Regions from separate parts of the Ectothiorhodospira sp. PHS-1 genome, predicted to be linked through region 1. Evidence: predicted binding sites of a transcription regulator. Region 1 holds the regulator's gene; the other holds the start of a gene.
What was found. The regulator sigma-54, encoded in region 1, starts transcription at its own class of promoters, with help from an activator protein. The targets are predictions, from matches to a motif close to TGGCANGNTNCNTGCTT.

Region 1 (4,523 bases):
GCGGGATCTGGGCATCCGGCTCGTGGTCCAGGGCCGACGCGACAAACTCGAAGCACTCGGCGGCCTGCTCGCGGATGCCGGTGTCGGCGCCGATGAAACCGCCTACGTGGGGGATGACGTGGTGGATCTCCCGGTCATGCGCCGGGTCGCCCTGGCCGTTGCGGTGGCTGACGCCCATGCCCTGGTAAGGGAACACGCCCACTACGTCACCCGACAACCGGGAGGGCGCGGTGCCGCCCGGGAGGTCTGTGAATTCATCATGGAGGCCCAGGGCACTCTGCAGGCCGCCATGGCAGCCTATCTGAGATGAAACTGCCCTCGCTGTTCCTGATCCTGCTGCTGACTCTGGTCGCGGCCGTCGGCTTCTGGCTGGCCCGGGACGCCGATGAACGCCGCCGGGTACTGGAAGACGCGGCAACCGAAGGAACCGATTTCTTTCTGGAACAGTATGCGGCCATCCATATGGACTCCCAGGGTGAACCCCGTTACCAGCTCCGCGGCCAGCGCATGGAGCAGCGCGAAATGGATGGGGCACGCTGGCTGGAGACCCCGGTACTGGTCCTGCATCAACCACCTGGCCCCACCTGGACCCTGCGCTCCGAGCAGGGCTGGATCTCCCCCATCGGTGATGAGGTCAGGTTGCTGGGCGAGGTGCACATCCACCGCGCTGCAGAGGGTGGACGGGACCCGATCACCATCACCACCCGGGACACCACCCTCTGGCCTGATCCCCGTCAGGCCGTCACCGATGCCCCGGCACGTCTGCAGACAACCTATCAGGAGGCCGAGGGTCTGGGGCTGTTCCTGGATCTTGAACGTGAAATTCTGGAACTCAAACGAGAAGCACGGGGTGTCTATGTTCCCCATTAGGGCTGTTCCCAGTCAGTCATTTCCGCGCCAGCGGGAATCCAGGTCCAACGGAATGCGGCCGGCCTCCCCCGGGTCGTCATTCCCGCGCAGGCGGGAATCCAGTCACGGAGTGAAAAGCATGGGCTCCCGCCTTCGCGGGAGCAACGGCGAGGGCGCGGTTCAGTGCTCACCCTGGCGACGGCCTGGCGCGTGGTTCATGATCCCGGCCCTGGCCATCCTGCTGCCGTCCGGACCGCTCCAGGCGCAGGTGGACCGGACATTGCCCATCCGCATTGAGGCGGACTCGGCCACCCTGGACGACAACCGGGGCATCAGCACCTACCGGGGCAGCGTACGCATCACCCAGGGCGCCACAGAAATCAGCGGCGATACGGTCACCGTCCATACCCCGGGCCGGGTGCTGGAACGCATGACCGCGGAGGGTCAACCGGCCACCCTGAACACACTGGATCCACAGGGGCGGGAAGTCCGGGCCGAAGCCGCGCGGATGGAGTTCCTCCCCAACGAGCAACGCATGGAGCTGAGCGGCAATGCCCGCGTGCGACAGGGCACGGACGAGTTCCGGGGCAGCCGCATCACCTATGACCTGCGCACGGCCACGCTGGAGGCCCGCACCGGGGACACCGGCCGTGTCGAGGCCATCTTCACGCCCAGGGAACAGCCTCCCGCCCCTGTCGAGGGGACGCCATGAGTCGTCTGCAGACCCACGACCTGGTCAAGCAGTACCGCGCCCGCAAGCCGGTGGACGGTGTATCACTGCAGGTGAACAGCGGTGAGGTCGTGGGCCTGCTGGGTCCCAACGGCGCCGGCAAGACCACCTGTTTTTACATGATCGTCGGTCTCATCCCCTGCGACGGCGGGCGCATCGAACTGGACGGCAGGGATATCACCCCCCTGCCCATGCATGCCCGCGCCCAGTTGGGCATCGGCTATCTGCCCCAGGAGGCCTCGGTTTTTCGCAAGTTGTCGGTGGAAGACAACCTGCTTGCCGTGCTGGAAACACGCCGCGACCTCAGCCGCGGCCAGCGCCATGAGCACATGGAATCCCTGCTGGAAGAGTTTCAGATCATGCATATCCGCGAGAGCCTGGGCATCAGCCTCTCGGGGGGTGAGCGGCGGCGGGTGGAAATCGCCCGCGCCCTGGCCACCGAACCGGCCTTCATCCTGCTTGATGAGCCCTTTGCCGGGGTAGACCCCATCTCCGTGATCGAAATTCAGCGCATCATCACCCATCTGGTCTCCCGGAATATCGGGGTACTGATCACCGATCACAACGTCCGTGAAACCCTGGGCATCTGCAATCGCGCCTATATCCTGAGCGACGGACACCTGATCAGCGAGGGGCCGCCGGAAGTGGTGCTGGCAGACCCCCAGGTCAGGCGGGTCTACCTGGGCGATCATTTCCGACTATGAAGGTAGAGTTTTTGAGCCAACGCATGGTTTCCCCACACTGGGTCACATTTTTCGTGCCAGGACGTATAATCCGGATGACAGACCCGGCACATGACGGCAAGGCACCGTCAGTACTGCCCGGACCCTTCAACTCCTGCCTGACGACTCCGGTGGCACGCCACATCCTATGCTGAAACCTTCTGTCCAGCTCCGTCTCGGCCAGAGCCTTACCATGACACCGCAGCTGCAGCAGGCCATCCGGCTGCTGCAGCTGTCCACATTGGAGCTCCAGGCCCAGATCCAGGAAACGCTGGAGACCAACCCGATGCTGGAAGCCCTGGAAGGCGCGGATGCCGACCTGGATACCGGCATGGATGAAGCCACCCAACCTGAAGGCATGGCCCCCGGCGCCGATAGCGCCGACAAGGATGCGGAGAGCCGGGAATTCGACGAGCCCGCCGAACGGGACAACACCAGCGAATCCGCGGAAACCATTCCCGAGGAACTGCCCGTGGACAGCAACTGGGAAGACCTCTACGACATGCCGACCGCCGGCGGCGGCCAGATGGACAACGACGGTCGCGACCTGTTCGAGAATCAGAGTGCACCCGGCGAAGACCTGCGTGACCACCTGCTTTGGCAGATCAACCTGTCGCCCCTGAGCGAGCGGGACCAGGTCATCGCCATGACCATCATCGATGCCATCAACGATGACGGCTACCTGGCCGAACCCATCGAGCAGATCCACGCCGGCCTGGCCCAGGATCAGGAGATGGAACTGGAGCTGGATGAGGTGGAAGCCGTGTTGCGCATGGTCCAGCACCTGGATCCCGTGGGCGTGGGTGCACGGGATCTTGCCGAGTGCCTGTTGCTGCAACTGGAGCAGTTCGCGCCGGAGACGCCCTGGCTGGCCGAGGCCAGAACCCTGGTGCGTGATCACCTGGAAGCCCTGGGCACCCGCGACTTCAAGGGGGTCCAGCGCCGACTGGGGCTGGCTGACGGCGAATTGCAGGTGGTGATCTCGCTGATCCAGAGCCTGAATCCCCGCCCGGGCACCCTGATCAGTTCCAGCGCACCGGAATACATCATTCCCGATGTCTTCGTGCGCAAGCGCGAGGGATTCTGGCAGGTGGAACTGAATCCGGAAGTCGCGCCCCGGTTGCGGGTCAACCCACTTTATGCCAGCTTTGTGCGACGGGCCGATTCCAGCCAGGACAATATCTACCTGCGCAATAGCCTGCAGGAGGCCCGCTGGTTCATCAAAAGCCTGCAAAGCCGCAACGAGACCCTGCTGCGTGTGGGCACCGCCATCGTGGAACATCAGCGCGCCTTTCTGGAACACGGTGACGAAGCCATGAAACCCCTGGTGCTGCGGGATATCGCCGAGCAACTGGAGATGCACGAATCCACCATCTCCCGCGTCACCACCCAGAAGTACATGCACACCCCGAGAGGGATTTACGAATTCAAGTATTTCTTCTCCAGCCACGTGGGGACGTCCGACGGCGGTGAGTGCTCCGCCACGGCCATCCGTGCCATGATTCGCAAACTGATTGCCGAAGAACCCCAGGGCAAGCCCCTGAGTGACAGCAAGATTGCCCAGATCCTGGTGGACCGGGGCATCCAGGTAGCGAGGCGCACCGTTGCCAAGTATCGCGAGGCCATGGCGATCCCGCCATCCAACGAACGCAAGCGCCTCGTCTGAATCCACAACCAGGCCTCAGCTTCACTTTCACATTTCAAACCAAGGAGTCACCTCATGCAGATCAACCTCACCGGTCACCACGTGGACCTGACCGACGCCCTGCGCGACTATGTCAATGACAAGTTCCAGCGCCTGGAGCGCCATTTCGACAACGTCATCGACGTACATGTGGTCCTGACCGTGGAGAAACTGCAGCAGAAGGCGGAAGCCAACATGCTGGTCAGCGGCAACACCATCTTTGCCGACGCCAGCCATGCCGACATGTACGCAGCCATTGACGCCCTGGTCGACAAACTGGACCGTCAGGTGGTCAAGCACAAGGAGAAGCTCAAGGACCATCACCGCGCCGAAGGCTCCCACCGTAACCACATCGGGTGAGATATCCATGAACATCGGTGATCTTCTCGCTTCGGAGCGCGTCTGCTGTCTGCCGGACGTCAGCAGCAAGAAACGTGCTCTGGAGATGCTGGGTGACATGCTTTCGAGCCACCTGCCCAGGCTGACCCAGGGAGAGATCTTCGACAGCCTGCTGGCCCGGGAACGCCTGGGCAGCACC
Region 2 (4,523 bases), on a different contig from region 1:
AGTCCTCCAGGGGTTCGAGAATGCCGAAGATCAGTGCCGGGCGGATGAATTCCAGCAGAAAAGTGAGTTCCTCGCGGCAACGATCGGAACCAAAAGCCCCGCCATCGGCGTAGACTTCAGGGAAGTGCGCCGTGATGCGATGACTTGAAAACCGGATGAGTTCTTCCCTGTGATGGTCAAATTGCTGCACGCCCTCCTCATCGAGCCTGAACCGACCACGCTGGATGCTGCATCCGGTACCTGTTCGAGACATGTCGGCCTTCAAGGGACACTCTCCTTTAGCGCAAGCTCATTTCCCCATATCCATATGCACATATAGCCCATATGCGCCGTATGGTATAGTATTTCTCACGGCCTTCGATCCACAAGCCCAACCGGGAATGGATCGGCCCGACTCACGCTTGATGACCGTCACATCCGACCCGGAACGGGGACATGGCCGAACACTATCTCAAACGGGAGCTTTACGAGCTTATCCGAGGCGACGCGCAAAGTTTCGATTTTTTGCAGCAGGCCACGCTCGACGGCATCTGGTTCTGGGATTTGGAACATCCGGAACATGAGTGGATGAGTGACCGCTTCTGGACCATGATGGGCTACGATCCGGCCGGCAAGCAGCCGTTGGCCAGTGAATGGCAGTCACTGGTTCACCCGGATGACATGAAGTCCGTCCAGCAGGCGCTGGAAAGACATTTCGCCGATCCCGCCTGTCCCTTTGACCAGGTCGTCCGCTATACCCATCGGAACGGTTCGACACTGTGGATCCGTTGCCGCGGCATGGTCGTCCGTGATGACCAGGGACGCCCCGTGCGCATGCTGGGGGCCCATACGGATATCACCCTGATCAAACAGATCCAGACAGCACTGGAGACCCGTACCCGGGATCTGGCCCGCATCGCCAGGGCCATGGACAATGCCCAGGAAGGCATCATCATTACCGATGCCCAGGCCAGGATTCTGTCGGTGAACCGGGCATTCACGCAGATTACCGGCTACACGGCCCAGGAAGCCGTCGGCAACAATCCCCGCATGCTCAAATCCGGCCGGCATGACGCAGATTTCTACCGCGCCATGTGGTGGGACATCATCCAAACGGGCACCTGGCAGGGAGAAATCAGGAATCGTCGCAAGAACGGTGAAGAGTACCCTCAATGGACCGCCATCAGTCGGGTGCCGGGGGAGGATGGCGAACATGACTATGTGGCGGTATTCAGCGATCTAACCGACAAAAAGCAGGCCGATGAACGCATCGCCTTTCTGGCCCATTATGACCCGCTGACAGGACTACCCAACCGCCATCTGCTGATGGATCGCCTCCACCAGGCCCTGGCTTATCATCAACGCCAAGGCCTCCATCTGGCCCTGATCACTCTGGACATCGATGATTTTGTCGCCATCAATGAACGACTGGGTCATCAGGCCGGCGATCAAATCCTGGGCCGTATTGCAAGGCGTCTGCAGGACGCATTGCGTGAGGCTGATACGGTTTCTCGCCTGGGCGGAGACGAGTTCGTGATCATCATCCACTCGCTTACGGATCCCGAGCAAATTCATGCCATCATCCGCAAACTCCACTCCGGCTTTGTCCAGCCCATGGACAGTGAGCATGGTGATATCAGCCTCACCGCCAGTATGGGTATCGCACTCTCACTTCCGGACGTTGATGCGGATACCCTGCTGCGTCACTCCCATCACGCCATGTTCCTGGCCAAGCAGAAAGGCCGAGGCGCCTTCCACATCTTCGATACGTCCCACGCCCGGATGATGGACGAACTGCGCGAGCAAAGGCAGCGCATCCATCAGGGCGTGAAACAAGGTGAATTTGTGCTCTTCTACCAGCCCAAAGTGGACCTCAGAAGTGGTTGCGTCAGGGGCGTGGAGGCACTGATCCGATGGCGTCATCCCGAACGGGGAATCTTGTCCCCGGCCGAATTTCTACCCCGGATCATCGGCACGGATCTGGAGTTTCAGGTGGGTGACTGGGTGTTGACCGAGGCATTACGCCAGATGAGTAGCTGGAAAATGAACGGCAGGAACATTGCCGTTAGCGTCAATGTCGCCGCGCCACACCTGCTTCAGCACGGATTTGCCAGCAAACTGGCCGACATGCTGCTCAACCATCCCCAACTGGCCCCGGGCGATCTGGAGATCGAGATTCTGGAAAGCGCCGCCGTCGAAGACTGGCAAATGGCGGCACTGGCAATGCAGGACTGCCGTACGCTGGGGGTCAGGTTCGCGCTGGACGATTTCGGTACCGGCTATTCCTCCCTGGTCCATCTGCGACGCCTGGCACTGGACACGCTCAAGATCGACAAGGGCTTCGTGGGTGACATGCTCGAAGATCCCGAGGATTTCAGCATCGTGGAAAGCGTCGTCAGTCTGGCCATTTCCTTTCAGTTGGAAGCGGTTGCCGAAGGCGTGGAAACGGAACGCCATGCCCGCGTACTGATGAAGATGGGGTGCCCGACGGTCCAGGGTTTTGGTATTGCACGCCCCATGGAAGCCGACCGGATCATCCCGTGGATCGAGGACTGGGAACAATCGGGCCTGTGGAAAGCACTGAAGCGTAAGTCCTGATAAGAACTTCCACCAGGCCGGAGGAGGCAAATGCCTCCTCCGGCAGAGTCGCGTAGTGGAGGAGGATTCACACCCTCCCGATAAAACGGGCTACATCCGTTCAGCCGCCATCTCCTGGACCTGCTGCAACATGGCCGGATCGCTCTGCAGGGTCATGGCCACCTGGTTGTACTCTTCCACGCTCATGCCTTCATCCTGCACGGCGGTGATCATTTCTTCCTGGGCTTCCTGCTGCAGGGCCTGGGCCTCGGCCTCGTCACTCACGTCTTCGAGCTTGCGGGCAAAATCATCCCGGATATGCTGCACTGACACAAAGGCATCCACGAAACGGTCCAGGGTATGCGGATCCACCGTGGCACCCTGCTGTTCCATTCCCGCCGGCGGCTGGGCGCCGAAATTGCCTTCCTGCTGCTGGGCCATGGCATGGGAACCGGCGCCGATAAGCAGGGCGGTGGTCAGGGCGATGGGCAGGCTGTGAAGGAAAGTGCGCTTCATGGGGCGTCTCCTTTTGGTTCGTTGAATGTCACGGTGACTTTTGCAGACATCGTGCCAACCATGGAGACATGCACCATGAAGATCATAACCATTTGATTTAATTTGATTAAAAATCGGATAGCCGGTGAGGCCCATGGCTTGTCCAGGTGAGTCATGATGACACATGGGCCAGTCTGCCACGTGCGCCAGGGACACAACGCTATTCGACTGTTCGCCGGCCGGTGACCATGAGACGTTGGCATCAGTGATCCTGGTCGTCGGATATCTCCTTGCCCATGGGTGCCTCTTCCGTTTCGCCCAGACGTCGATACAGGGTCCGGCGACCGATGCCGAGCACCCGGGCCGCCTGGCGCTTGTTGCCGTCCAGTCGCCGCAGCACCCAATGGATATACCGGGATTCCACCTCCGCCAGGGTCGGCATGGGTTCGTCATCGGACCACACCGCCGACAACACGCCGGTCTTGCCGGCATCCTCCCGGGCCGGATCCAGACGCTCCGGCAGATCGCGCACCTCGATGGTGTCGCCGCGGCAAAAGGTCACCGCCCTTTCCATCAGGTTGGTCAGCTCCCGCACATTGCCGGGAAAACCATGAAGCCGCAGACGACGCATGGCCTCGGGCGAGATACCACGGATATCACGGTCCATGGCGGTGCTGAAGCGGGCCAGCAGACGCGCCGCCAGACGGTCGATATCCTCGCCCCGCTCCCGCAGGGGAGGGACCTGCAGGCGAAAGGTTTCCAGGCGGTAGAACAGGTCCTCACGAAATTGCCGCGCCCGGATCATGGGCTCCAGATCCCGGTGAGTAGCGGCCACCACCCGCACATTGGCGTCGATTTCATGATTGCCACCCACGGGGCGGACCCGGCCATCCTGCAGCACGCGCAGCAGCTTTGCCTGCATGGCCATGGGCATCTCACCGATCTCGTCCAGCAACAGGGTGCCGCCGTGGGCTTCGGCAAACAACCCCCGTCGGGCTTCCCTGGCACCACTGAAGGCACCTGCCGCGTGCCCAAACAGCTCGCTCTCCATCAGTTCGCCGGGAATGCCGGCGCAGTTGATGGCCACAAAGGCGCCCCCGGAGCGGTCGCTTTCCGCGTGGATGGCCCGGGCCACCAGCTCCTTGCCGGTCCCGGATTCCCCCGTCACCAGCACCGGCCCGGAGGCCCGGGCAATCCGGCGCACCTGCTCATAGAGGGCCTGCATGGGCGGACTGCTGCCGATCAGGCCGTGAAAATCATCGGCCCGCAGCAGGGCCTGATAGCGCTGCACTTCCGCCTGCAGGTGGCGGTTGCGCAAGGCCCGGCGCACCCGAATGACCAGATGATCCAGGTCCACCGGCTTGGTGAGAAAGTCATCGGCACCCAGCTTGAGGGCTTCCACGGCCTGGGGGATCGTGCCGAAGGCGGTCAGCATGATGAAGGCCGGGGGCAGGGGCAGGCGCCGGCAGTGG

Region 2: a site for sigma-54 is predicted at 3,113-3,129, ahead of ECTPHS_RS07405 (DUF4168 domain-containing protein). Genes of this name have one in related genera too.

Annotation. Positions count from the first base shown of each region.
Region 1 is NZ_AGBG01000003.1:19,133-23,655, reverse strand. It holds gene ECTPHS_RS01675 (HAD family hydrolase) at 1-310, shown strand, start outside; gene lptC (LPS export ABC transporter periplasmic protein LptC) at 307-870, shown strand; gene lptA (lipopolysaccharide transport periplasmic protein LptA) at 1,067-1,561, shown strand; gene lptB (LPS export ABC transporter ATP-binding protein) at 1,558-2,283, shown strand; gene ECTPHS_RS01655 (RNA polymerase factor sigma-54) at 2,450-3,967, shown strand; gene hpf (ribosome hibernation-promoting factor, HPF/YfiA family) at 4,022-4,345, shown strand; gene ECTPHS_RS01645 (PTS sugar transporter subunit IIA) at 4,353-4,523, shown strand, end outside.
Region 2 is NZ_AGBG01000013.1:48,478-53,000, forward strand. It holds gene ECTPHS_RS07395 (B12-binding domain-containing protein) at 1-190, opposite strand, end outside; gene ECTPHS_RS07400 (GGDEF domain-containing phosphodiesterase) at 436-2,577, shown strand; gene ECTPHS_RS07405 (DUF4168 domain-containing protein) at 2,668-3,072, opposite strand; gene ECTPHS_RS07410 (sigma-54 dependent transcriptional regulator) at 3,314-4,523, opposite strand, start outside.